4 regions of the Kribbella sp. NPDC104740 genome follow, and region 1 is predicted to be linked to each of the others. Evidence: riboswitches for the same ligand, from Rfam matches in the RefSeq annotation. Region 1 holds a riboswitch; each other region holds the start of a gene.
What was found. A riboswitch is a leader RNA that binds a small molecule or an ion and turns the genes downstream of it on or off. The one in region 1 is predicted to bind cobalamin.
Positions count from the first base shown of each region.

Region 1 (5,471 bases):
CTTCGCCACGTGCGCCGTCGACGAGAACCCCTCGGTGCCGAGCGCGCCGTCGTACAGGCCCATCACGCCCTCGACGACGGCGATGTCCGCACCGGCCGCGCCGTGCGCGAACAGCGGCGCGACACGTTCCTCGCCGGACAGCATCGCGTCGAGGTTGCGGCCCGGGCGGCCGGTCGCGACCGCGTGGAAGCCGGGGTCGATGTAGTCCGGCCCGACCTTGAACCCGGCGACCGTGTGCCCGGCCCGGCGCAGCGCGGCCATCAGGCCGACGGCGACCGTCGTCTTGCCGGCGCCCGACGCGGGCGCGGCGACGACGATCCGCGGGATCACCACTCGATCCCCTTCTGGCCCTTCTGGCCGGCGTCCATCGGGTGCTTCACCTTCGTCATCTCGGTGACCAGGTCGGCGGCGTCGAGCAACCGCTGGTCGGCGTTCCGGCCGGTGATCACGACGTACTGGTGGCCCGGCCGGTTGGTCAGCGTGTCGACCACCTCGTCGACGTCGATCCAGCCCCACTTCATCGGGTACGTGAACTCGTCGAGCACGTAGAGATCGTGCGCCTCGGCGGCGATCCGGCGCTGGATCTCGCGCCAGCCCTCGAGCGCGTCCGCGGCGTGGTCCTCGTCGGTGCCGGCCTTGCGCGCCCAGCTCCAGCCCTCACCCATCTTGTGCCACTCGACCGGGCCACCCTCACCCGTTGCCTCGTGCAACTTCCCGAGGGCGCGGAACGCGCTCTCCTCGCCGACCTTCCACTTCGCGCTCTTGACGAACTGGAAGACGCCGATGTTCCAGCCCTGGTTCCAGCCGCGCAGCGCCATCCCGAACGCCGCCGTCGACTTGCCCTTCATCTCGCCGGTGTACACCATCAGCAGCGGCCGGTTGCGGCGCTGCCGGGTGGTCAGCCCGTCCTTCGGTACGACACTCGGCTGTCCCTGCGGCATCAGTTCGTCCCCTTCACATCAGCACCCGTACGCCGGTTCGCCTCAGCACCCGTACGCCGGTTCGCCGCAGCACCCGTACGCCGGGGAGCGCTCTCCGGGCGGCGCTTGCCGCGGCCTCTCACGCCGCGCTCCGCTCGTTCACCGCACGCACCAAGTTGCCCGCGGCAACTTCTCCCAGGTCCAGGTACTCCGCGCGCAGGCTGGTCGCCAGCTCCGCGGCGAGCCCGAGCCGGACTCCGCGGCGCGGCTCGCAGTCGACCACGACGGTGGAGATGCCCTGGGCACCGATCCACTCGGCGGCCTGCTGAGCGCGCGAGAAAGCGCTCTCTCCGTACGTCGCCCGCCCGTCGGTGACCAGCACCAACAGCGGACGCCGGCGCGGGTCGCGGATCGCGGCGATCCGCAGCACCTCGGCGGTCTGCAGCAGCCCCTCGGCCAGCGGCGTACGGCCGCCGGTGGGCAGCGACTCCAGGCGGCGTACGGCGGTCTCGACACTGCCGGTCGGTGGCAGCGCGACGGTCGCGGTCGCGCGGGCGAAGGTGACGAGGCCGACCTTGTCGCGGCGCTGGTAGGCGTCGAGCAGGAGGGAGACGATCGCGGTCTTGACCTCGCCCATGCGGCGCTTGGTGCCCATCGAGCCGGAGGCGTCGACGCAGAACATCACCAGGTTGCCCTCGCGACCTTCGCGAACGCCGAGGCGTACGTCGGAGGCGCGGACGGCGAGACCGGGGCCGGAGCGGCCGCGGGCGTGCTGGTGCGGGGCCGCGGCGCGGATCGTCGCGAGGAGGTGGGGGCGGCCGGACTCGCGGCCGAGGCGGGCGCGGTCGCCGACGACGCGCCCGACCTCGGTGATCGCGCGGGAGCGTCGGCCTGCGACGCCCGCACCGGCGGACTGGACGGTGAGAAGGCGGGCCTTGTACGGCGTGGAGCTGGCCTCGACGTGGCCGCCGGGATCATTCGAGATCGCGCTCTCCGCGTTTCCCGGAGTGTTCGCGGCGTCTCGGTCCGCGTTCTCCTGCTTGTCCGGGCCGGGGTGGTCGGCATCTTCCGGACGCTGCGACGGATCGTCCTGGGCCGAGGGGTCGTGGGGGCCGGAGGAGTCGTCGGCGGTGGACGGGGTGGAATCCGGAGGGTTGTCGGAGTCGCCCGAGCTATCGGCCGGGCCGCGGTCGGGACCGCCGTCGGGGCCGCCGTCCGGCCCACCGTTCGGGTCGTCGTCCGGGTCTTCCGGTGGGGTGCTGTCGTTGATGACCTGGTCGAGGCGGTCCTCGTCGAGGCCCGGCGCGTCGAACGGGTTGCGGCGCGTCCGGTGCGGGAGAGCCAGCTTGGCCGCGGCGCGGACGTCCTCGACCTCGACGACGCTCCGGCCCGACCAGGCCGCGTGCGCGACCGCCGTACGGGCCGTGACCAGGTCGGCGCGCATCCCGTCGACGTCGAACGCGGCGCAGATCTCCGCGATCTGACGCAGCGCCGAGTCGGTCAGGATCACGTCCGGGAGCAGGCTCTGCGCCTTCACGATGCGCTCGGCGAGCTCGCGCTGCGGGCCGTCGTACCGGGTGACGAAGGCCGCGGGGTCGGCCTCGTACGACAGGCGCGCGCGCATCACCTCGACACGCACCGCGGGGTCGCGGCTGGCGACGACGTCGACGGTGAGGCCGAAACGGTCGAGGAGCTGCGGGCGGAGCTCGCCTTCCTCGGGGTTCATGGTGCCGACGAGGACGAAGCGGGCGGGGTGCGTGATGGAGACGCCGTCGCGCTCGACGGTCGCGCGCCCCATCGCGGCGGCGTCGAGGAGGACGTCGACGAGGTGGTCGTGCAGGAGGTTGACCTCGTCGACGTACAGGAGGCCGCGGTGCGCGGCCGCGAGCAGGCCCGGCTCGTACGCCGTGACGCCTTCGGCGAGCGCCTTCTCGAGGTGGAGCGAGCCGAGAACGCGGTCCTCGGTCGCGCCGACCGGGAGCTCGACGAGGCGGGCCGGGCGGGAGGAGGTGGTGGGGGCGGGGGCGCCCGGGGATCCGGGGAGATGTCCGAGCGGGGAGCCCTGGGCGGGCTCGGCTCGCAGGTCCGCGCCGGCGGCGAGGCTTCGCCGGTCCGAATCGGCGGAGATGCTTCGCGCGTCCACATCGGCGGGGAGGCTGCGGGAGTCCGCGTCGGCGGGGAGCCTGCCGGCGTCCGCACCGGCGGGGAACCTGCCGGCGTCCGCACCGGCGGGGAACCTGCCGGCGTCCACATCGGCGGGGAACCGGCCGGCGTCCACATCGGCGGGGAACCGGCCGGCGTCCGCACCGGCGGACAGGCTGCGAGGGTTCGCGCCGGTGAGCTTGCTGGCGCCGTCGAAGGCGGCCGGGTGTGGGCCGTCCGGGCAGGTGGGGTCAGGATTCGCCGGGTCGCAGGAGAAGCGGCAGCCGGGGACGACGTCGACGGCGGGGAGGATCTCGGTCAGCGCGCGGACCGCGGTCGACTTGGCGGTGCCTTTCTCGCCGCGGATCAGGACGCCGCCGATGGCCGGGGAGACCGCGGCCAGGATCAGCGCGAGCTGGAGGTCGTCCATCCCGACCACCGCGGTGAACGGGAAGCCGGTCGGGGTCGGAGCAGGCCGCATCGGCGGTGATCCCTTCGTCCTGCGGGTGTCCACGCCCGCGCTGGCAACGGTCGCCCGGGAACGCGGAGAGCGCTCCCTGGCGGACGGCGGGAGATGTCCTGGCTTCCGGATCGCATCCGGTCACAGTGGCGGGACCGCCCCGGACTTCGGCCAACTGGCCGGCACCGGTGTTCCTCCCCTGCCGTCCCGGCGATCATTCCACATCCCCGCCGAGGTGCCGCGGGCCGGAGAGAAACCTCACCTGAGGCAGCGGCGATCAGCAACTCGCGGGATGGAGCTTGCGGTACGCCGAACACGGCGAGAACCTGCGCTCGCTCTGCGGGAGTACGCCTGATCAGCGATCAGGCGAGGCGCTCCGACAGGTAGTCCGCGGCAGCCGAGGAGTCCACCTCGCGGATGCCGACGATCGGGGTGACGGTGACGAAGCCCGCGGCGAGGAGGGCCTCGTCGGTGTCAGCCTCCGCGCCAGCCGCAGGCGCGGCCAGCGTGATCATCGGCTCCCCCGTCGCGGCAGTTCCACCAACGATCCGAGACCGCTCGATCGGCGCGAGGCGCGCCCGGCGTACCCCCTCGAGCTCGTCCAGCGGACGGTCGGGCACATTGACGGTGATCACGCTGCCTGCGGGCTCCGAGGCCAGCCAGCCGAGAGCCCGTACGGCGACCGTGCCGGCGACGTCGAGGTGCTTCGGGTCCTCGGAGTCGATGCTGATCGCGATCGCAGAACGGCCCTGGCCGGCGGCCGTCAGCGCCGCCGCGACGGTGCCCGAGTGCAGGATCGGTACGCCGATGTTGTGCCCGTGGTTGATGCCCGACACCACGACGTCCGGCACCGCCCCGAACGCCCCGACCATCGCCAGCGTCACCGCGAGCGCCGGCGTCCCGTCCACACCGATGTACGTGACACCGTCGAAGGAGTCCGAAGCCGTCCGGACCGGCCGGTCGACCATCCCCGCCCGCGCCGAGCCGACACCGCTCTGGTCGTTCAGCGGAGCAACAGCCAGTACGTCGTGCCCGGCCGCGGCCAGCGCCGAGCCCAGGGCGCGGATCCCGCGAGCCCGGTAACCGTCGTCATTGGTGATCAGGACTCGCAAAGCCATGTCTCCACCCAATCACACCCGGCCGTCAGTCGCGGTCCTCGATGTCTCCCTCGGTCTCCAGTACGGCGGTCCGCAGCGTCTCCAGCGCCTCCGCCGACGGCTCGGCCCACAGCCCGCGCTGCGCGGCCTCCAGCAGCCGCTCCGCGATCCCGTGCCGAGCCCACGGGTTCGACTTCCGGAAGAACTCGGCGACCTCCGGGTTGGCGACGTACTCGGTGGTCAGCGTCTCGTACATCCAGTCGTCGACGACACCGGCGGTGGCGTCGTACCCGAAGAGGTAGTCGACCGTCGCGGCCATCTCGAAGGCGCCCTTGTAACCGTGCCGCTGCATCGCGGCCATCCAGCGCGGGTTGACGACGCGGGCGCGGAAGACGCGCTTGGTCTCCTCCTCCAGCGTCCGGGTCTTCACCTGGGCCGGTACGGCGGAGTCGCCGATGTAGGCCTTCGGGTTGGCGCCGGTCAGGTGCCGGACCATCGCGACCATGCCGCCGTGGTACTGGAAGTAGTCGTCGGAGTCCATGATGTCGTGCTCGCGGGTGTCGGCGTTCTTGGCCGCGACCTGGATCCGCGCGTAGGCGCGCTCCATCGACGGGCGCGCCTCGGCGCCGTCGAGGTCCTTGCCGTACGCGTACCCGCCCCAGACGGCGTACACCTCGGCCAGCTCGGCGTCGGTGCGCCAGTTGCGCGCGTCGACGAGCGGCAGCAGGCCGGCGCCGTACGAGCCGGGCTTGGAGCCGAACACGCGCGCCGTCGACGACCGCATATCATTGCCCGCGGCAACATCATCCAGCACGTGCGCCCGCAGGTAGTTGTCGGCGGCATCCTCGTCCA
Region 1 is NZ_JBVJNV010000006.1:134,832-140,302, reverse strand. Features, by position in the region: gene ACZ6Z4_RS28715 (cobyrinate a,c-diamide synthase) at 1-333, opposite strand, end outside; gene cobO (cob(I)yrinic acid a,c-diamide adenosyltransferase) at 327-941, opposite strand; gene ACZ6Z4_RS28705 (magnesium chelatase subunit D family protein) at 1,060-3,543, opposite strand; cobalamin riboswitch at 3,612-3,744, opposite strand; gene surE (5'/3'-nucleotidase SurE) at 3,885-4,640, opposite strand; gene cobN (cobaltochelatase subunit CobN) at 4,666-5,471, opposite strand, start outside.

Region 2 (5,471 bases), on a different contig from region 1:
CTGACGCCTTGACTTGAAGTGCACTTGAGCCCTGAGGGTTCAGGGCATGACCACCACGACCGCGCCGACGCGCGCACCTGGAGTTCTATCCCCGCAGTACCGTGCGCTGACGGTCGGGATGGTCGCGCTGATCACCCTGGTCGCGTTCGAGGCGCTCGCCGTGTCGACCGCGATGCCGACCGTCGCGCAGTCGCTGGACGGTCTGTCGCTGTACGCGCTGGCGTTCGGCGGGCCGTTGGCGTCGGGTGTGGTCGCGATGGTCGTGTCGGGGACCTGGTCGGACCTCAAGGGGCCGACGCGGCCGCTGTGGCACGGGACGGGGTGGTTCCTGGCCGGGCTGCTGATCGCCGGGCTGGCGCCGACGATGGAGGTGCTGGTCGTCGGGCGGGCGATCCAGGGGTTCGGGTCGGGGCTGCTGACGGTCGCGCTGTACGTCGTGGTCGGGCGGTTCTACCCGGCTGAGCTGCGGCCGCGGGTGTTCGCGGCGTTCTCGACGGCTTGGGTGGTGCCGTCGCTGGTCGGACCGGCGATCGCGGGGTTGATCGTCGAGCACGCGAACTGGCGGATCGTGTTCCTGGCGGTGCCGGTGCTGGCGGTGCCGGCGGCGCTGATCATGCGCCCGGGGCTCGCGCGGGGTGAGCGGTCGGCGCCGTTGAGCGAGGCCGAGTTGGCACCGTCTGGTGAGGGCGAACCGGTGCGGTCTGGTGAGGTCGAACCGGCGGGGTCTGGTGGGGCGAACTCGGCGCGGTCTGGTGAGGTCGACTCGGGCAGGCTCTGGACCGACCAGGCCTGGTACGCCGTGGGTGCGGCGTTCGGCGTCGGGCTGCTGCACTACGGCGGGCAGCAGCGGGGAGCCCTGCAGTTGATCCTGATCGCGATCGGGCTGGCGGCGGTGGTCGTGTTCGCGCCGAAGCTGCTGCCGAAGGGGACGTTCACGGTCCGCGCGGGGCTTCCGGCGGTGATCGCGTTGCGCGGGCTGGTCGCAGCGGCCGGGTTCGGGGCCGAGGTGTTCCTGCCGCTGATGCTGACCCGGGAGCGCGGGCTGTCGCCGGCGTGGGCGGGGATGGTGCTGACGGTCAGCGCGCTGAGCTGGTCGGCGGCGTCGTGGTACCGGGGCCGGCCGAACCAGCCGTTCGAGCACCACGTGTTCCTGCAGGCGGGCATGCTCTCGCTGCTGCTGGGGATCGGGACCGCCGCCGCGACGCTCGACGACCGGGTGCCGGTGGTCGTCGGGATCCTCGGGTGGGCGCTGGTCGGGCTGGGGATGGGGACGGTGTTCCCGACCGTGTCGGTGCTGGTGCTGGAGTACTCCACGGTCGAGCAGCAGGGTGCGAACAGCTCGGCCCTGCAGCTCAGCGACTCCTTGCTGACAGCAACGATCCTGGCGATCGGCGGCTCGCTCTTCGCCGCCATCGAGCCGCACTCGCCGACCACGGCGTACCTGACAGCCTTCGGCTTGCCTGCTGCGCTTGCTGTGGTGGGCGTCTTCGCGGCTCGGCAGACTCGAATGGTGTGAATCTGGTGCGGCTGACGGCGTCTGCTGCCCGCCGCCTGTTCTTTCCTTGTTGAGTTTACAAGCGGAGGGTGAACGGCTGGGGAGTTGTCCACAGCCCTGCAGCGGACTAGTCCTTCGCGCCCGTGAGGGCGATGCTCGCGCCGAGCGTGATGATCATCAGGCCGCCGGTGCCGCCGACCAGTTCCAGGCGGCGCGGGGAGCGGGCGAACCAGTTGCGGGCGGTGCCGGCGGCCAAGGCCCAGGTGGTGTCGGAGATGAGGGCGATGGTGATGAAGATGAGGCCGAGCAGCAGGATCTGGAGGGTGGGGTTGCCGGCTTCGGGGTCCAGGAACTGGGGGAGGACGGCGGCGAAGAAGACCGCGGTCTTGGCGTTGGTGACGCCGACGAGGAAGCCCTGGCGGAGGACTCGGCGGGTGTTCGCCGGGCGGACGCCGGCGGTGAGTGCAGAGGCGAGGGACTTGCGGGTGCGGAAGGCGTGGATGCCCAGGTAGATCAGGTACGCCGCGCCGGCGAGTTTCACGACGGTGAGGGCGATGGCGCTGGCGGCGATGAGGGAGCCGAGGCCCAGGGCTACCGCGACCAGGAGGACCACGACGCCGGCCATGCTGCCGATCATGGTGAGGACGGCTTCGCGGCGGCCGACGGTCAGGGCCCGGCCGATGATGAACAGGACGCTCGGGCCGGGGACGACGATGACGATCAGGGCGGTGACGGCGAAGGCCAGGAGGTGGTGGGCGGACGGCATGGAGTCAGGGTAAGTGCCGGGTCCGCGACCCGCTGCACGATCTCGCCAGCCGAGGCGAGCCCGCGAGGCTGCGGGGATCTCGCCGGCCGAAGCAATCCCCGCGAAGCTGCGGGATCTCGCCAGGTGGGGAAGATCACCGGCGCGCCGGGATCCGTTGACCGGTCACGAAGGCGGCCGCTACCGTTCAAAGGTCAACCTGCGGTGCCATGAGGGAAACCGGTGAGAAACCGGTACGGCCGCGCCACTGTGAGCGAGCTTCGGGCTCGTGAGTCAGGACGCTCGGGCACTCGCAGCCTTTCGATGGGGACGCGCACTTCCCCAGGAGGTCCTCAGATGTCTGCTCCTGCTCGCCCGGTCGCCGTACCGGCCGTTTCCCCGCGCCTGCTCGCGGTCGCGCTGCTCACCGTCGGCGTGCTGCTGATGCTGGCCTACCTGGTCGCCTTCGACCAGGGTGCGATCTCCCAGTCGGGCATGTACCTGCACGAGCTGATGCACGACGGCCGGCACCTGCTCGGCGTGCCCTGCCACTGACGTCCTGCAGTACCCACACCACCATCTGACAGGACTGTCATGCGCACTTTCGGGAATCTCCTGGTGCGCGGACTGATCGTCGGCCTCTTCGCCGGCCTGCTGGCCGGAACCTTCGCGTACGTGATGGGCGAACCGCACATCGACGCCGCGATCGCGATCGAGGAAGCCGGCGGCGCCGCGCACACCCATGGCGAAGCGACCGAGGCCCCGGCGGCCGAGGAGGAGGAACCGCTGGTCAGCCGCGACGGCCAGCGGTTCGGGCTCTTCCTCGCCACCAGCCTGTACGGCGTGGCGCTCGGCGGCATCTTCGCCGTCGGGTTCGCCCTGCTCCGCCGCCGCCTCCGCACCACCAGCGACTCGTACGCCGCGCTCGGCCTGGCCGCCGCGGGATTCGTCGGGATCGTGCTGGTGCCGTTCCTCAAGTACCCGCCGAACCCGCCCGCCGTCGGCGACCCGGAGACGATCACCAAGCGGACCGTCACCTACCTGCTGACGCTGGTGATCGGGCTGCTCGCGGTCTGGGCCGGCGTCGCGGCGTCCCGCTGGGCGCAGCGCTTCGGCGACGCGCCCTGGATCCGGCTCGCCGCAGGCGGGGCCGCGTTCGTGGTGACGATCGTGGCGGCGTACCTGATCCTGCCGGCGATCAACGAGGTGCCGGGGTCGTTCCCGGCGACGCTGCTGTGGCAGTTCCGGTTCGCCTCGCTCGGCACGCAGGCGGTGCTGTGGACGCTGATCGGATTCGGTTACGCTGCGTTGGTGGATCGTCACTCCAAGGTCGCGGAGCCGGTTGCCGCGTGACCACGACGCTGACCCTCGTCGCGCATGCGCTGACGCCTGGCCTGCGCGGGCTCGTCCTCGGTGGAGAGCCCGCGCCGGACCAGGCGAGCCTGGAGGCGGCGCGTGACCTGCGGGTCGACGCCGGTACGACGTACTGCGGGCCCGAGCCGGCCGCGATCCTGACCGCTGAGGCGATGGGCTTGCAGCCGGTCGTGGTCGGGGCGCTGCGCGACCGGGAGTACGGCGACTGGACCGGGCGCGACCTGGAGGAGCTGCTCGCGACGGAGACTGCGGCGGTCTCGGCGTGGCTGGAGCGGCCGCACACGGCGCCGCCGGGTGGTGAGACGGCGAACGACCTGATCGCGCGGGTCGCCGACTGGCTGGGGGACCTCACCGAGGCTCCGCAGCACGCGGAGCGGCAGACGGTGGTGGCGGTGGTGCATCCGGCGGTCGTGAGAGCTGCTGTGCTCTACACGTTGGAGGCGCCGGCTGAGTCGCTGCGGCACGTGGATGTTCGCCCGCTGGCGACCGTCAGCCTCTCCGCCCACGCGACGGCCTGGTCGCTCAGCCTCCAGTAGCTGCACCCGCGGAGGATCAGCCGCCGGTCGCCGCACGCTCCGCGGCCGAACGGAGCACGCAGAACTCGTTGCCGGCCGGGTCGAGCATCACCACGAACCCCGTACCGTCCGCCTCCCGGTGGTCGTGCTCGACCGTCGCGCCGAGCGCGACCAGCCGCTCGACCTCCTGGTCGCGCGGGATGTCCGGCTCGAGGTCGAGGTGGACGCGGTTCTTGGCACGCTTAGGGTCGTTGTTGCGCTCGAACAGCAGCTTGACCGGGCCGGTGTCGACGGCGGCGTACGGGTCGTCGGGGAAGTCGTCCGACGGGCGCTCCACGCCGAACACCTGCAGCCAGAAGCCGGCCAGCTCGTAGGGGTCGGCCGCGTCGAAGGTCACCGTGCGCACGATCGAGGTCATGGCACAGAAAGATGCCGTACGACGGGTTCGCCCCGCCACCGAGATTCGGGTGACGGGGCGGAAAGGCCGACCGAGAGCCGGGCCGGGGCGCGACGCGCGCTCAGGCCTGGCGAAGCTCCTGGCGCTGCCTGCCCAGCCCCTGGATCTCGCACTCGACGACGTCACCCGGCGCCAGGTACGGGAACCGCCCGGACAGCGCCACACCCTCCGGCGTACCGGTGTTGACGATGTCGCCCGGGTCGAGCGTCATGTACTGCGACAGGTCGCGGATCAGCGCGGCGACCGAGAAGATCATGTCCCGGGTGTTGGAGTCCTGCCGCGGCTCGCCGTTGACGAACGACTTCAGGTCCAGCGCCTGCGGGTCGCCGACCTCGTCGGCCGGGACCAGCACCGGGCCGAGCGGGTTGAACGTCTCGCAGCACTTGCCCTTCGACCACTGGCCGCCGGAGACCTCGAGCTGGAAGGCGCGCTCGGAGACGTCGTTGGAGACCGCGTACCCGGCGATGCAGGCCAGCGCCTCCTCGTCCGAGGTCAGGTACCGGGCGGTCTTGCCGATCACGACCGCGAGCTCGACCTCCCAGTCGGTCCTGCGGCTGTCGCGGGGGACCAGGACGTCGTCGTACGGGCCGACGACGGTGTTCGGGTGCTTGAAGAAGACGATCGGCTCCTTCGGCGGCTCGGCGCCGGACTCGGCCGCGTGCGCGGCGTAGTTCTGGCCGATGCAGACCACCGCGGCCGGCTTGGCGATCGGGGCGCCGATCCGCAGGCCGTCGACCTCGGCCGCCGGCAGCGACCCGGCCTCCAGGGCCGCGCGGGCGCGGGCGATCCCGTCGGCGGCCAGGAAGGCGCCGTCGATGTCGGCGGTGACAGAGCTCAGGTCGTAGGTGGTGCCGTCGGCGGCGCGCACGTAGGGGCGCTCCTCACCGA
Region 2 is NZ_JBVJNV010000003.1:954,684-960,154, reverse strand. Features, by position in the region: gene ACZ6Z4_RS20675 (DUF1304 domain-containing protein) at 1-4, shown strand, start outside; gene ACZ6Z4_RS20670 (MFS transporter) at 47-1,516, shown strand; gene ACZ6Z4_RS20665 (LysE family translocator) at 1,623-2,261, opposite strand; cobalamin riboswitch at 2,419-2,560, shown strand; gene ACZ6Z4_RS20660 (CbtB domain-containing protein) at 2,595-2,792, shown strand; gene ACZ6Z4_RS20655 (CbtA family protein) at 2,832-3,590, shown strand; gene ACZ6Z4_RS20650 (histidine phosphatase family protein) at 3,587-4,147, shown strand; gene ACZ6Z4_RS20645 (VOC family protein) at 4,164-4,544, opposite strand; gene ACZ6Z4_RS20640 (fumarylacetoacetate hydrolase family protein) at 4,645-5,471, opposite strand, start outside.
Region 2: it holds a riboswitch for cobalamin, as region 1 does, so the genes downstream of both, ACZ6Z4_RS20660 (CbtB domain-containing protein) here and ACZ6Z4_RS28705 (magnesium chelatase subunit D family protein) in region 1, are expected to answer to the same signal.

Region 3 (5,471 bases), on a different contig from region 1:
CGCAGTGCCAGTGCGACCTGCCGCGCGGTCTCGCTGCGCGGCTGGTCGTCGCGGACGAACGACCAGGCGAGCATCGTCACCGGCCCGGTCAGCATCCCCTTCACCGGCCGCTCGGTCTGCAGCTGCGCGTACGCCCACCAGCGAACGGTCATCGGCTCGGGCCGGGAGATGTCGCCGACGAGCACCGGCGGCCGCACGTACCGGGTGCCGTACGACTGGACCCAGCCGTGCTGCGTGGCCAGGTACCCGTCGAGCTGCTCGGCGAAGTACTGGACCATGTCGTTGCGCTCGGGCTCGCCGTGCACGAGCACGTCCAGGCCGGCCTTCTCCTGGAACGCGAGCACCTCCTGGATCTCGGCGCCGATCCGCTCGTCGTACTGGGTCGCGTCGATCCGTCCGGCGCGCAGGTCGGCGCGGGCCGTGCGGAGCTCGGTGGTCTGCGGGAACGAGCCGACGGTCGTGGTCGGGAGCAGGGGGAGCCCGAGCCGGGCCTGCTGGGCGGCGCTGCGTTCGGCGTACGGCGTCGCCCGCTTGCTGTCGGACGGGGTGATCCCGGCGACCCGCGCGCGGACGGACGGGTTGTTGGTCAGCGCCGACGCACGCCGCGACTCCAGCGCGGCCTGGTTCGCCGCCAGCTGATCGGCGATCGCCTCGGCGCCCTCGCTGTAGCCGAGTGTCAGCGTGGCGATCTCGGCGGACTTCTGGCGCGCGAACGCGAGCCAGCTCGCGACCTCCGGCGCGATCCCGTCCTCGGCGCTCACGTCGTACGGGACGTGCAGGAGCGAGCAGGACGCGCCGACGTCGACCTGACCGGCCAGCGTGCGCAGCCGGTTCAGGGTGGCCAGCGACTTGGTCAGGTCGTTGATCCAGATGTTGCGGCCGTTGACGACACCCGCGACGAGTCGCTTGGAGCGCACCTCGGAGGCGGCGACCAGGTCGTCGAGGTTGCCCTCGGCGGGACCGGTGAAGTCGATCGCGAGCCCCTCGACCGGCGACTTGGCCAGCACCGGCAGCGCCTGGCCGAGCCGGTCGAAGTACGACGCGACGAGCAGCCGCGGCCGGTCGGTCAGCTCACCCAGTACGGCGTACGCACGCGCGGTGAGGTCGAGCTCGTCGGCCGAGCGGTCCTGGACCAGCGCCGGCTCGTCCAGCTGCACCCAGCCCGCGCCGGCGGTGCGGAGGTCGGCGAGCACCTCGGCGTACACGGGGAGGAGCTTGTCGAGCAGCGACAGCGGCTCGAAGTGCTCGTCGACGCCCGGCGCCGGCTTGGCCAGCAGCAGGTAGGTGATCGGGCCGACGAGGACCGGGCGGGCGGTCAGGCCGAGCGCGATCGCCTCCCGCAGCTCGCCGACCTGCTTGCCGGTGTCGGCGGCGAACGTGGTGTCCGGGCCGAGCTCGGGGACCAGGTAGTGGTAGTTGGTGTCGAACCACTTCGTCATCTCCAGCGGCGCGACCTCCTGGGTGCCGCGGGCCATCGCGAAGTAGCCGTCCAGCGGGTCCGCCGCGACGGCCGCGCGGTGCCGCTCGGGGATCGCGCCGAGCAGGACCGAGGTGTCCAGCACGTGGTCGTAGTACGAGAAGTCACCGGTCGGGACCTCGTCGATGCCGTCGGCCGCGAGCTGCTGCCAGTTGGCCCTGCGCAGGTCCGCGGCGGTCTGCCGGAGGGCGTCGGCGCTGACCGTGCCCTTCCAGTAGCCCTCGATCGCCTTCTTCAGCTCCCGGTTCGGGCCCTGACGCGGGTAGCCGGACACGGTGGAGCGTGCTGCTGACTGGGTGTTCAAGTGTCTCTCCTTGGCGAGGCAGTCTCGAAGACCCCGGACCCCAGGAGAACGACGGGCAGGCGCGACGGTGCGCGCACGGCCGACCTTCCCACGAGGTCACGCGGTCACCGCCGGACGACGACGCACGGCGGGCAGGGGCAGGTCTTCGGACTCGCGGGCACGCCTGGTCCCAGGCACCTACTGGCCGTCGCTTCCCAGACCGGTCCTCCGGTCCAGTGCTGATGACGGCGGTCGTTCCCACTCACCGCTGCGGGGCAGTCCCGGATTTCCACCGGGTTCCCTCTTACGACGACCCGACTGGCGACCGGGCCGAACCACTGCGTCACCACTTTCTCACAGAATTCTCACAGCGCCGGGTGAGTGTGATCGGTCCCTCGGACAGGTCGCGGTGGTTCAATGCGCCCGTGAACAGGCTGACGCGATGAGCGCCGACCACGCGGACGGCCGCGTGCAGTCCCGGACCCTGCTGACCATCGGCGCCCTCGGCGTCGTCTTCGGCGACATCGGGACCAGCCCGATCTACACCATCCAGACCGTGTTCAACCCCGGTGACCCGCACCCGGTACCGGTCTCGGCCGACAGCGTGTTCGGGATCGTGTCGCTGATCTTCTGGGCGGTCACGATCATCGTGACGATCAAGTACGTGCTGCTCGTGCTGCGCGCCGACAACCACGGCGAGGGCGGCATCCTGGCCCTGATCACGCTGATCCGCAGCCACGGCACCAACGGCACCCGGCGGACCAAGGTGATCCTGGCCGGGCTCGGCATCTTCGGCGCGTCGCTGTTCTTCGGCGACTCGATGATCACGCCGGCCATCTCGGTGCTGTCCGCGGTCGAGGGCCTGAAGGTCGTCGAGCCCGGGCTGGACTCGTACGTCGTACCGATCACCGCGACGATCATCGTCGTGCTGTTCACCCTGCAGCGCCTCGGCACCGGCCGGATCGGGCGCTCGTTCGGCGTCGTGATGGTGCTCTGGTTCGTCACCATCGGCGCGGCCGGGATCGGCGGGATCACCCGGCACCCGCAGATCCTGGAGGCGCTGTCGCCGACGTACGCGCTCGGCTTCCTGACCAACCACTTCGGGCACGCGTTCTTCGCGCTGGCCGCGGTCGTGCTCGCGATCACCGGCGCCGAGGCCCTGTACGCCGACCTCGGGCACTTCGGCCGCGCGCCGATCACCCGGGCCTGGCTGGTCCTGGTCTTCCCGGCCTGCATCCTCAGCTACCTCGGCCAGGGCGCCCTGGTGCTCAAGGACCAGGCGTCGGTGAGCAGCCCGTTCTTCCTGCTGGTGCCGGACTGGGGCCGGATCCCGCTGGTCCTGCTCGCGACCGCCGCGACCGTGATCGCGTCCCAGGCCGTGATCACCGGAGCGTTCTCGGTCGCCCGTCAGGCGGTCCAGCTCGGGTACCTGCCGCGGCTGCGGATCCTGCACACGTCGAGCAAGACGATCGGCCAGATCTACGTGCCGTGGATCAACTGGGCGCTGATGATCTCGGTGCTGACGCTGGTCTTCGCGTTCCAGACCTCGGCCGCGCTCGCGTTCGCGTTCGGGATGGCGGTCACCGCGACGGTGACGATCAACACCGTGCTGTTCTTCTACATCGTCCGCAAGCAGTGGGGTAAGCCGATGTGGGTGGTGATCGGCGGTGGCGCGGTGTTCCTGTCGATCGAGCTGCTGTTCCTCGCGGCGAACCTGACCAAGCTCGTGCACGGCGCCTGGCTGCCGCTGCTGATCGGCATCACGGTCTTCACCGTGCTCACCACCTGGCAGCGCGGCCGGGCGCTGGTCACCGCGCGCCGCGAGCGCCAGGAAGGGTCACTGACCACCTTCATCAACGAGCTGCACGACGCGCGGCCGCCGCTGCGGCGAGTGCCCGGTACGGCGGTCTTCCTGAACCGCGGCAAGGACACCGTGCCGCTGGCGATGCGCGCGAACGTCGAGCACAACCACATCCTGCACGAGAACGTCGTGATCCTGTCGATCGAGACCGAGCCGGTCCCGTCGGTGCCGGACGACGAGCGGATCACGATCGACGACCTCGGCTTCGACGACGACCGGATCGTGCACGTGACGGCGCGGTTCGGCTACGTCCAGACTCCGGATGTCGCGGGCGTACTGCGGCTGGCCGCGGAGCAGAGCGCCGAGGTCGCGTCGCTGGACCTGAGCGACACGTCGTACTTCCTGTCGACGATCGAGCTGCGGCTCGGGGACAAGCCGGACATGGCGCGCTGGCGCAGCCGGCTGTTCGTGGCCACGTCGCACATCAGCGCGGACGCCGCCGAGTACTTCGGGCTGCCCCGCGACCGGGTGGTCATCATGGGCTCCCGGATCGACGTCTAGTCCTCGGTGTCGCTCTCCGGTTGGGGGCCGCGCCGGCGGCGCTGGTGCTCGACGACGTCGAGGAACGTCTCTTTGAACCGCCGGTAGTTCTGCGCGCCCAGCCGCTCGGCGTGCTCAGCCTCGATCCCGGCGATGACCGCGTCCGCGGTCCGCATCTGGGCCAGGCCGCGCTCGGTCGGGCAGACCAGCTTCGCGCGCCGGTCGCTGGGGTCGGGACGGCGTTCCAGGTACCCGAGGGCTTCGAGCTCGTCGACCAGCGTGCCGATGATCTGCTTGTGCTGACCGGACAGCCGGGACAGCTCGGTCGCGCGGACGCCGTCGGGCTCGAGGTAGGCCATCACGGCGCCGTGCCGGTGCTTGAGGTCGTCGAAGCCCTGCGCCGCGACCTCCGCGAACAGCTCGCGCTGGAAGGCGAACAGGAGCCGGCCGGACAGCACGCCCAGGTCCGGGTCCGCGGTCCTCTGCTTCGCACGCGTGGTCAACGCCGTCTCCTCTCGTCAGCTTCCGACCAGCCTAGCGCATTTCGTCATGGCGCTTGATCGTCACTTTATTTGACTATCTCCGGGCGGCGGCCTACGCTGCAGAAGTAGTCAAGATTCGTGACGATCAAGGAGCGGGACTGATATGACGAAGACGATCGCGGTCATCGGGGCGACCGGCGCGCAGGGTGGCGGCCTGGTCCGGGCGATCCTGGCCGACTCCACGGGCGAGTTCGCGGTCCGGGCGGTGGCCCGTGACCCGCAGAGCGCGAAGGCGCTGGAGCTGGCGGCGGCCGGCGCCGAGGTCGTCACCGGCGACCTCGACGACGAGGAGAGCCTGCGCAAGGCCTTCGACGGCGTGTACGGCGCGTTCGTGGTGACGAACTACTTCGCCCAGCGCAGCGAGGCCGAGGTGGCCGCGCGGTCGGCCGCCGACATGGAGCTCGAGCAGGCCGGCAACGCGGCCCGGGCCGCGCGCGACGCCGGCGTGGAGCACGTGATCTGGTCGACGCTCGTCGACACCCGGCCGCACTTCGGTGACACCGACCGCGTCCCGACCCTGGACGACGGCCGGTACAAGGTGCCGCACTTCGACGCCAAGAGCGAGGCCGACGAGCTGTTCCGGCAGTCCGGCGTACCGAGCACTTTCCTGCAGACGACGCTGTTCTACGAGAACCTGACCAGCGACCTCGGGCCGGTGCGCGACGAGAACAACCAGTTGGTGCTGACCCTGCCGATGGACGACGCGCCGCTGAACGCGATCGCGGTCGGCGACATCGGCCGGACCGCGCTCGGCATCTTCCGCCGCACCGACGAGTACACCGGCCGGACGATCGCGATCGGCGGCGACAAGCTGACCGGCCAGCAGAT
Region 3 is NZ_JBVJNV010000002.1:577,208-582,678, reverse strand. Features, by position in the region: gene metE (5-methyltetrahydropteroyltriglutamate--homocysteine S-methyltransferase) at 1-1,781, opposite strand, end outside; cobalamin riboswitch at 1,901-2,115, opposite strand; gene ACZ6Z4_RS12325 (potassium transporter Kup) at 2,203-4,122, shown strand; gene ACZ6Z4_RS12320 (MarR family winged helix-turn-helix transcriptional regulator) at 4,119-4,604, opposite strand; gene ACZ6Z4_RS12315 (NmrA/HSCARG family protein) at 4,747-5,471, shown strand, end outside.
Region 3: it holds a riboswitch for cobalamin, as region 1 does, so the genes downstream of both, metE (5-methyltetrahydropteroyltriglutamate--homocysteine S-methyltransferase) here and ACZ6Z4_RS28705 (magnesium chelatase subunit D family protein) in region 1, are expected to answer to the same signal.

Region 4 (5,471 bases), on a different contig from region 1:
CGGACATGTTCGACTTCACGAACAGGTTGCTGTACGTCGGCTCGATCGACTGGCTGACCCCGCAGATGTTGGAGATCGTCGCGGTCGGCGCGATCGCCAGCACGTTGGAGTTGCGCATGCCGTCCTTCAGCACCTTCGCGCGCAGCGCCTCCCAGTCGAGCGTTCGGCCGGTGTCGACCTGCAGGTCGCCCTGCCGGGCGGAGCGCAGCAGCTCGAGCGAGTCGATCGGCAGCACGCCCTGGCTCCACAGCGAACCGGCGTACGTCTGGTACGTGCCGCGCTCGGCGGCGAGATCGGTCGACGCCTCGATCGCGTGGTAGCTGATCGCCTCCATCGAGACGTCGGCGAACTCGACCGCGGCGTCCGAGGAGTACGGGATGCGCAGCGCGAACAGCGCGTCGGCGAAGCCCATCAGGCCGAGGCCGACCGGGCGGTGCCGCTGGTTCGCGCGCTCGGACTCCGGCGTGGTGTAGAAGTTCACGTCGATCACGTTGTCGAGCATCCGGACCGCGGTCTTCACCGTGTCGCGCAGCAACTCCGCGTCGAGGCCGGTCTCGGTCAGGTGGGCGACCAGGTTGACCGAGCCGAGGTTGCAGACGGCGGTCTCGTCGACGGTCGTGTTCAGCGTGATCTCGGTGCACAGGTTGGACGAGTGCACCACGCCGTCGTGCTGCTGCGGGGAGCGCAGGTTGCAGGCGTCCTTGAAGGTGATCCACGGGTGCCCGGTCTCGAACAGCACGGTCAGCATCCGGCGCCACAGGTCGACGGCCTTGACCCGGCGGAAGACCCGGATCTCGCCCTGGTCGGCCCTGCGCTCGTAGGCCTCGTACGCCGTGGCGAAGGCCGCGCCGTACAGGTCGTGCAGGTCCGGCACCTCGTCGGGCGAGAACAGCGTCCAGTCGCCGCCGGCCTCGACCCGCTGGAGGAACAGGTCGGGCACCCAGTTCGCGGTGTTCATGTCGTGGGTGCGGCGGCGCTCGTCACCGGTGTTCTTGCGCAGGTCGAGGAACTCCTCGATGTCCATGTGCCAGGTCTCGAGGTACGCGCAGACGGCACCCTTGCGCTTGCCGCCCTGGTTGACCGCGACCGCGGTGTCGTTGGCGATCTTCAGGAACGGGACGACGCCCTGGGACTCGCCGTTGGTACCGCGGATCTTGGCGCCGATGCCGCGGACCGGGGTCCAGTCGTTGCCCAGGCCGCCGGAGTACTTGGCCAGCAGGGCGTTGTTGCGGATGCCGGCGAAGATGCCGGACAGGTCGTCGTCGACCGTGGTCAGGAAGCACGACGACAGCTGCGGCCGGGTGGTGCCGGAGTTGAACAGGGTGGGCGTCGAGGACATGAAGCGGAACGAGCTGAGCAGCTCGTAGAACTGCAGCGCCCGGGCCTCCCGGTCGTCCTCCTTGAGCGCCATCCCCATCGCCACCCGCAGGTAGAACGCCTGCGGCAGCTCGAAGCGGACCTTGTCGATGTGCAGCAGGTACCGGTCGTAGAGGGTCTGCAGGCCGAGGAACGCGAAGTCCAGGTCGCGCTCGGGCCGGATCGCCGCGGCCAGCCGCTCCAGGTCGAACGTGGCCAGTTCGGGGTCGAGCAGCCCGGCCTCGATCCCGGTCTCGATGTAGCGCGGGAAGTACTCGGCGTACGCCGTGCTCATGTCGGCCTGGCTGGCCTGCCGGGGCTCGCCGTGCACGCGGCCGAGGGTCTCGCGGCGGATCTGGTCGAGCAGCAGCCGGGCCGCGGCCTGGCTGTACTGCGGCTCGGTCTCGACGTACGACCGGGCGGCCATCACCAGCGCCAGCTCGACCTCGTGCTGGGCGATGCCGTCGTAGCAGGAGCCGAGCGTCTCGTTCAGGATCTGCTCGGGGTCGACCGCGTCCAGCCCGGCGGCCGCCTCGGCGATCACCAGCCGGAGGCGCGCGACGTCCAGTGGCGCAGTGTCACCGTGGACGCCACGGACAGTGATGACCGGGGTCTCGGCGGCACCGGCCGCGTCGGCGGGAGTGCGCGCCTTGGTGCGCTCCTCGCGGTAGAGCACGTACGCGCGGGCGACCTGGTGCTCGCCGGCGCGCATCAGCGCCAGCTCGACCTGGTCCTGGATGTCCTCGACCTGCACGCTGCGGCGGACGTCGCCGCGCGTGGTGAGCGCGGTGACGACGCGGTCGGTCAGGTCGGTGACGAGGTCGCGGACGCGGTGGCTGGCGCCGGCCTCGGCGCCCTCGACGGCCAGGAAGGCCTTGCTCATCGCGACCGCGATCTTGGTCGGGTCGAAGGTGGTGCTGGTGCCGTCGCGGCGGACGACGGTCAGCTGGGACGCCGCCGCACCGGGCACGAGGCCCGCCGCGGTCGGCGACGAAGACGAAACGATGGTCACAGGCGCTCTCTCCACGCGAGTTCCGAAGGACCACGACCTGCGGGAGAACGCGTGACGAGCGGCAGTACGGCGAGTACGACTGCCTGCACGCCCACCGACCCACCCACGAGGTCTCGGACCGACGCGTACCGGCGGTACGCGTACCGGTGGCAGGTACTCGGACTCGCGGACGACCTGTCCGCTCACCGTTGCGGGGCAGCTCCGGACTCGCACCGGATTCCCCTGTTGCCTCCGCCCGGCCGCGCGACCTCGCGTCGCCCGGGCAGAACCACCAGCACGCAGAACACTAGCGGTAGACCCCGACATGTTGTGCCTCGACGCGCCGCGTGTCGCACATCTAGTGGTTTCAGGCGGCCAGTGCATGCAGGTCCTGGAGCGTCATGATCTCCGAGCCGTGGTGGATCAGCTCCCGGTTGAGCCGCAGTACGACGTGCCCGAAGGGCTCCGCGGCGTCCAGCTCGGAGGCCTGGCTGAGGCCGACGGTCATCACCTGGTCCTCCTCCAGGCCGGCGATCGACTCCTGCCAGGCGTTCACCCAGTGGGTCAGCCAGGCGACCGCGTCCCGGGCGTTGCCGTGCAGGGTGATGTCGGTGCGGCCCTGGAGCTTCTCGCCGAAGGTCCACTCCCAGCGCTCGAAGAACGTCTCGGTCAGGTGTGCGATCAGCCAGGCGATCGTGCGCGGGCCGCGGTGGTTCGGCTCGTTCGGCCACTGGGCGACCCACTCGCCGGAGCCGAGCGCGCGGTAGCGGCCGGAGTACCGGCGGCGGACGACGGTGAGCGCCTCCGCGCTCGGTCGCCAGAAGTACTCGTCGTCGGTCAGTGCCGCCAGTCGCCCGGCCAGCACCATCCAGCTGAAACCGAGCTGGCCGCGCACCATCGCCATCGCCGACGGTCGTTCCAGGATGTCCCAGTCGAACGGTTCCGGCATCACAGATCCTCACGCTCCCCGAAGTCCCCGCGGTTTGTCCTTGCTTCGAACATGTGTTCGAATTGTGGTCGAGAAGAGGCCACGAAGTCAATCAGCACAGCGTGTCGGTGCTGGCGCTGATGGTCGTCGACTGCTATCGGCGAAACGTTCGGGGAGATGGTGCGGAGTGAGACCGGTTCGTGACTACTCAGCGTGTCCGACAGGAGTAGAGTCACGCTGGGTGAGCAGGGCTGGGGGAACGCTCTCGGGACGGTCCGGGGGCACGGCCGCTGCGCGGACAGGGTGCCGAGGGGGCAGGTCGTGACGTCAGGACGGCGAAGGTGAGCCTCAGTGGGGACGTCTGGACCTGGGCCTGGAGAGACTGGGAGAACGACGACCGGGTCAGGCGACAGAAGGAGAAGCCCGTGGGGCTGAACGCGCACGAGCTGGCGCAGGTGGCGGCCAACGAGGCGGACTGGGACGCACGGGCACCACTGCACGCGGCGAGCGCGTTCTACGAACGCCCGGCCGACTTCTGGTTCGCCGACTACGAGTGGGCCGACCTGGGCGAGCTCGACGGCCGCGACGTCGTGCACCTGCAGTGCCACCTGGGGACCGAGACGATCGCGTTCGCGCGGCGGGGCGCCAAGACGTTCGGGCTCGACCTGTCCGGGCGGTCGCTCGACGCCGCCCGGCGGCTCGCGCACGAGGCCGGCGTCGGCATCGAGTACGTGCAGTCCAACGTGTACGACGCGGAAGAAGCGTTCGGCGGCCGCCGGTTCGACGTCGTCTACACCGGCAAGGGCGCGCTCTGCTACCTGCCTGACCTGGCCAAGTGGGCCGACGTGGTCAACGGGCTGCTGATGCCGGGCGGGTTCCTGTACGTCGTGGAGTTTCATCCGCTGCTCAACGCGCTGCGACCGGTGGGGCTGCCGGGAGAGTCCGACGAGTTGGTGCTGCGGAACGACTACCTGGAAGGCCGGGGTCCGATCGCGCACGAGTCGACGGTCACCTACACCGGCGACGAGGTGCCGGGGCGGAACACGAGCTACGAGTGGATGCACGGACTGGGGGAGCTGGTCACGACGCTGTCCGCTGCCGGGTTCCGGATCGACAGCCTGCGCGAGTCCGAGGTCCTGCAGTGGCCGCGCTGGTCGTCGATGGTCCAGACGCCCGAAGGCTGGTGGCGACTGCCGGACGATCAGCCACGTATACCGCTGCTGTTCGCGCTGAAGGCCACGAAGGTCTGAGGGGGAGCGGGAGGTCGTCAGGTCGGCAGCAGTTCGTCGCACAGGTCGACGAGCTGTTCGCGGAGCGGGCGGGCGCGGGCGGCGAACGCGCGTTGGGCGGCGGCGTACTCGGCCTTGCCAGCTGGAGTTTCGATCGGGACCGGGGTGTAGCCGAGCGGGGCCAGGTCGTACGGCGACGCTCGCATGTCGAGCGTGCGGATGTCCTTGGCGAGCTCGAAGCAGGACAGCAGCAGCGTGCTCGGGGTGAACGGCGCGAGCTTGGTGGCCCACTTGTAGAGGTCCATGTTCGCGTGCAGGCAACCGCCCTGCTCGAGCGCGGGCTGGAGCTCGCGGGTCGGCTGCAGCGCGTTCAGCGGGCGGGCCGGTTCGGTGAAGAAGCGGAAGGCGTCGAAGTGCGAGCAGCCGATCTTGTGCGACTCGACCACCTGATCGGTGCCCTCGGCACCTAGTCGCAGCGGCCACTTCTCGTGCCGGACCTCGCCGGGTTGCAGGCGGTAGACCATCGCCCACTCGTGCAGCCCGAAGCAGCCGAACTGCGGCTGGCGGTCCAGCGTCGCGGCGAGCAGGCGGCGGATCCAGGTGATGCTGTCGGCCCGGCGCTCGATCTCGGCCGGGTCCAGGCGCGCGGCGCCGTCGGCGTACAGGTAGCCCTTGCGACCCTCGTACGCCGAACCGCCGAGCAGCGTGACGCCGGGGCCGGGGTGCCAGACGCGGAGCTGGTTCGGGCGGGTGGGGTAGTAGGTGAAGAGGAAGTCCTCGACGGGGTGCGCTTCACGGCGCTGCCGGCGCGCGAGGTGACCGGCCACGAGTTGGTCGACTCGCTCGGCGTGGGCGGCGGCGAGTGGTTCCCATTCGGAGGGGGAAAGAAGAACGGTCACAGCGCGAGTGAGAACGCGTACAGGTTGACGCCCTCCCGGGGGACCCAGTCCCGTTCGGGGACGCGGGT
Region 4 is NZ_JBVJNV010000009.1:78,813-84,283, forward strand. Features, by position in the region: gene ACZ6Z4_RS34405 (ribonucleoside-diphosphate reductase subunit alpha) at 1-2,368, opposite strand, end outside; cobalamin riboswitch at 2,500-2,656, opposite strand; gene ACZ6Z4_RS34410 (DinB family protein) at 2,715-3,296, opposite strand; gene ACZ6Z4_RS34415 (class I SAM-dependent methyltransferase) at 3,617-4,525, shown strand; gene ACZ6Z4_RS34420 (3-methyladenine DNA glycosylase) at 4,543-5,403, opposite strand; gene ACZ6Z4_RS34425 (GNAT family N-acetyltransferase) at 5,400-5,471, opposite strand, start outside.
Region 4: it holds a riboswitch for cobalamin, as region 1 does, so the genes downstream of both, ACZ6Z4_RS34405 (ribonucleoside-diphosphate reductase subunit alpha) here and ACZ6Z4_RS28705 (magnesium chelatase subunit D family protein) in region 1, are expected to answer to the same signal.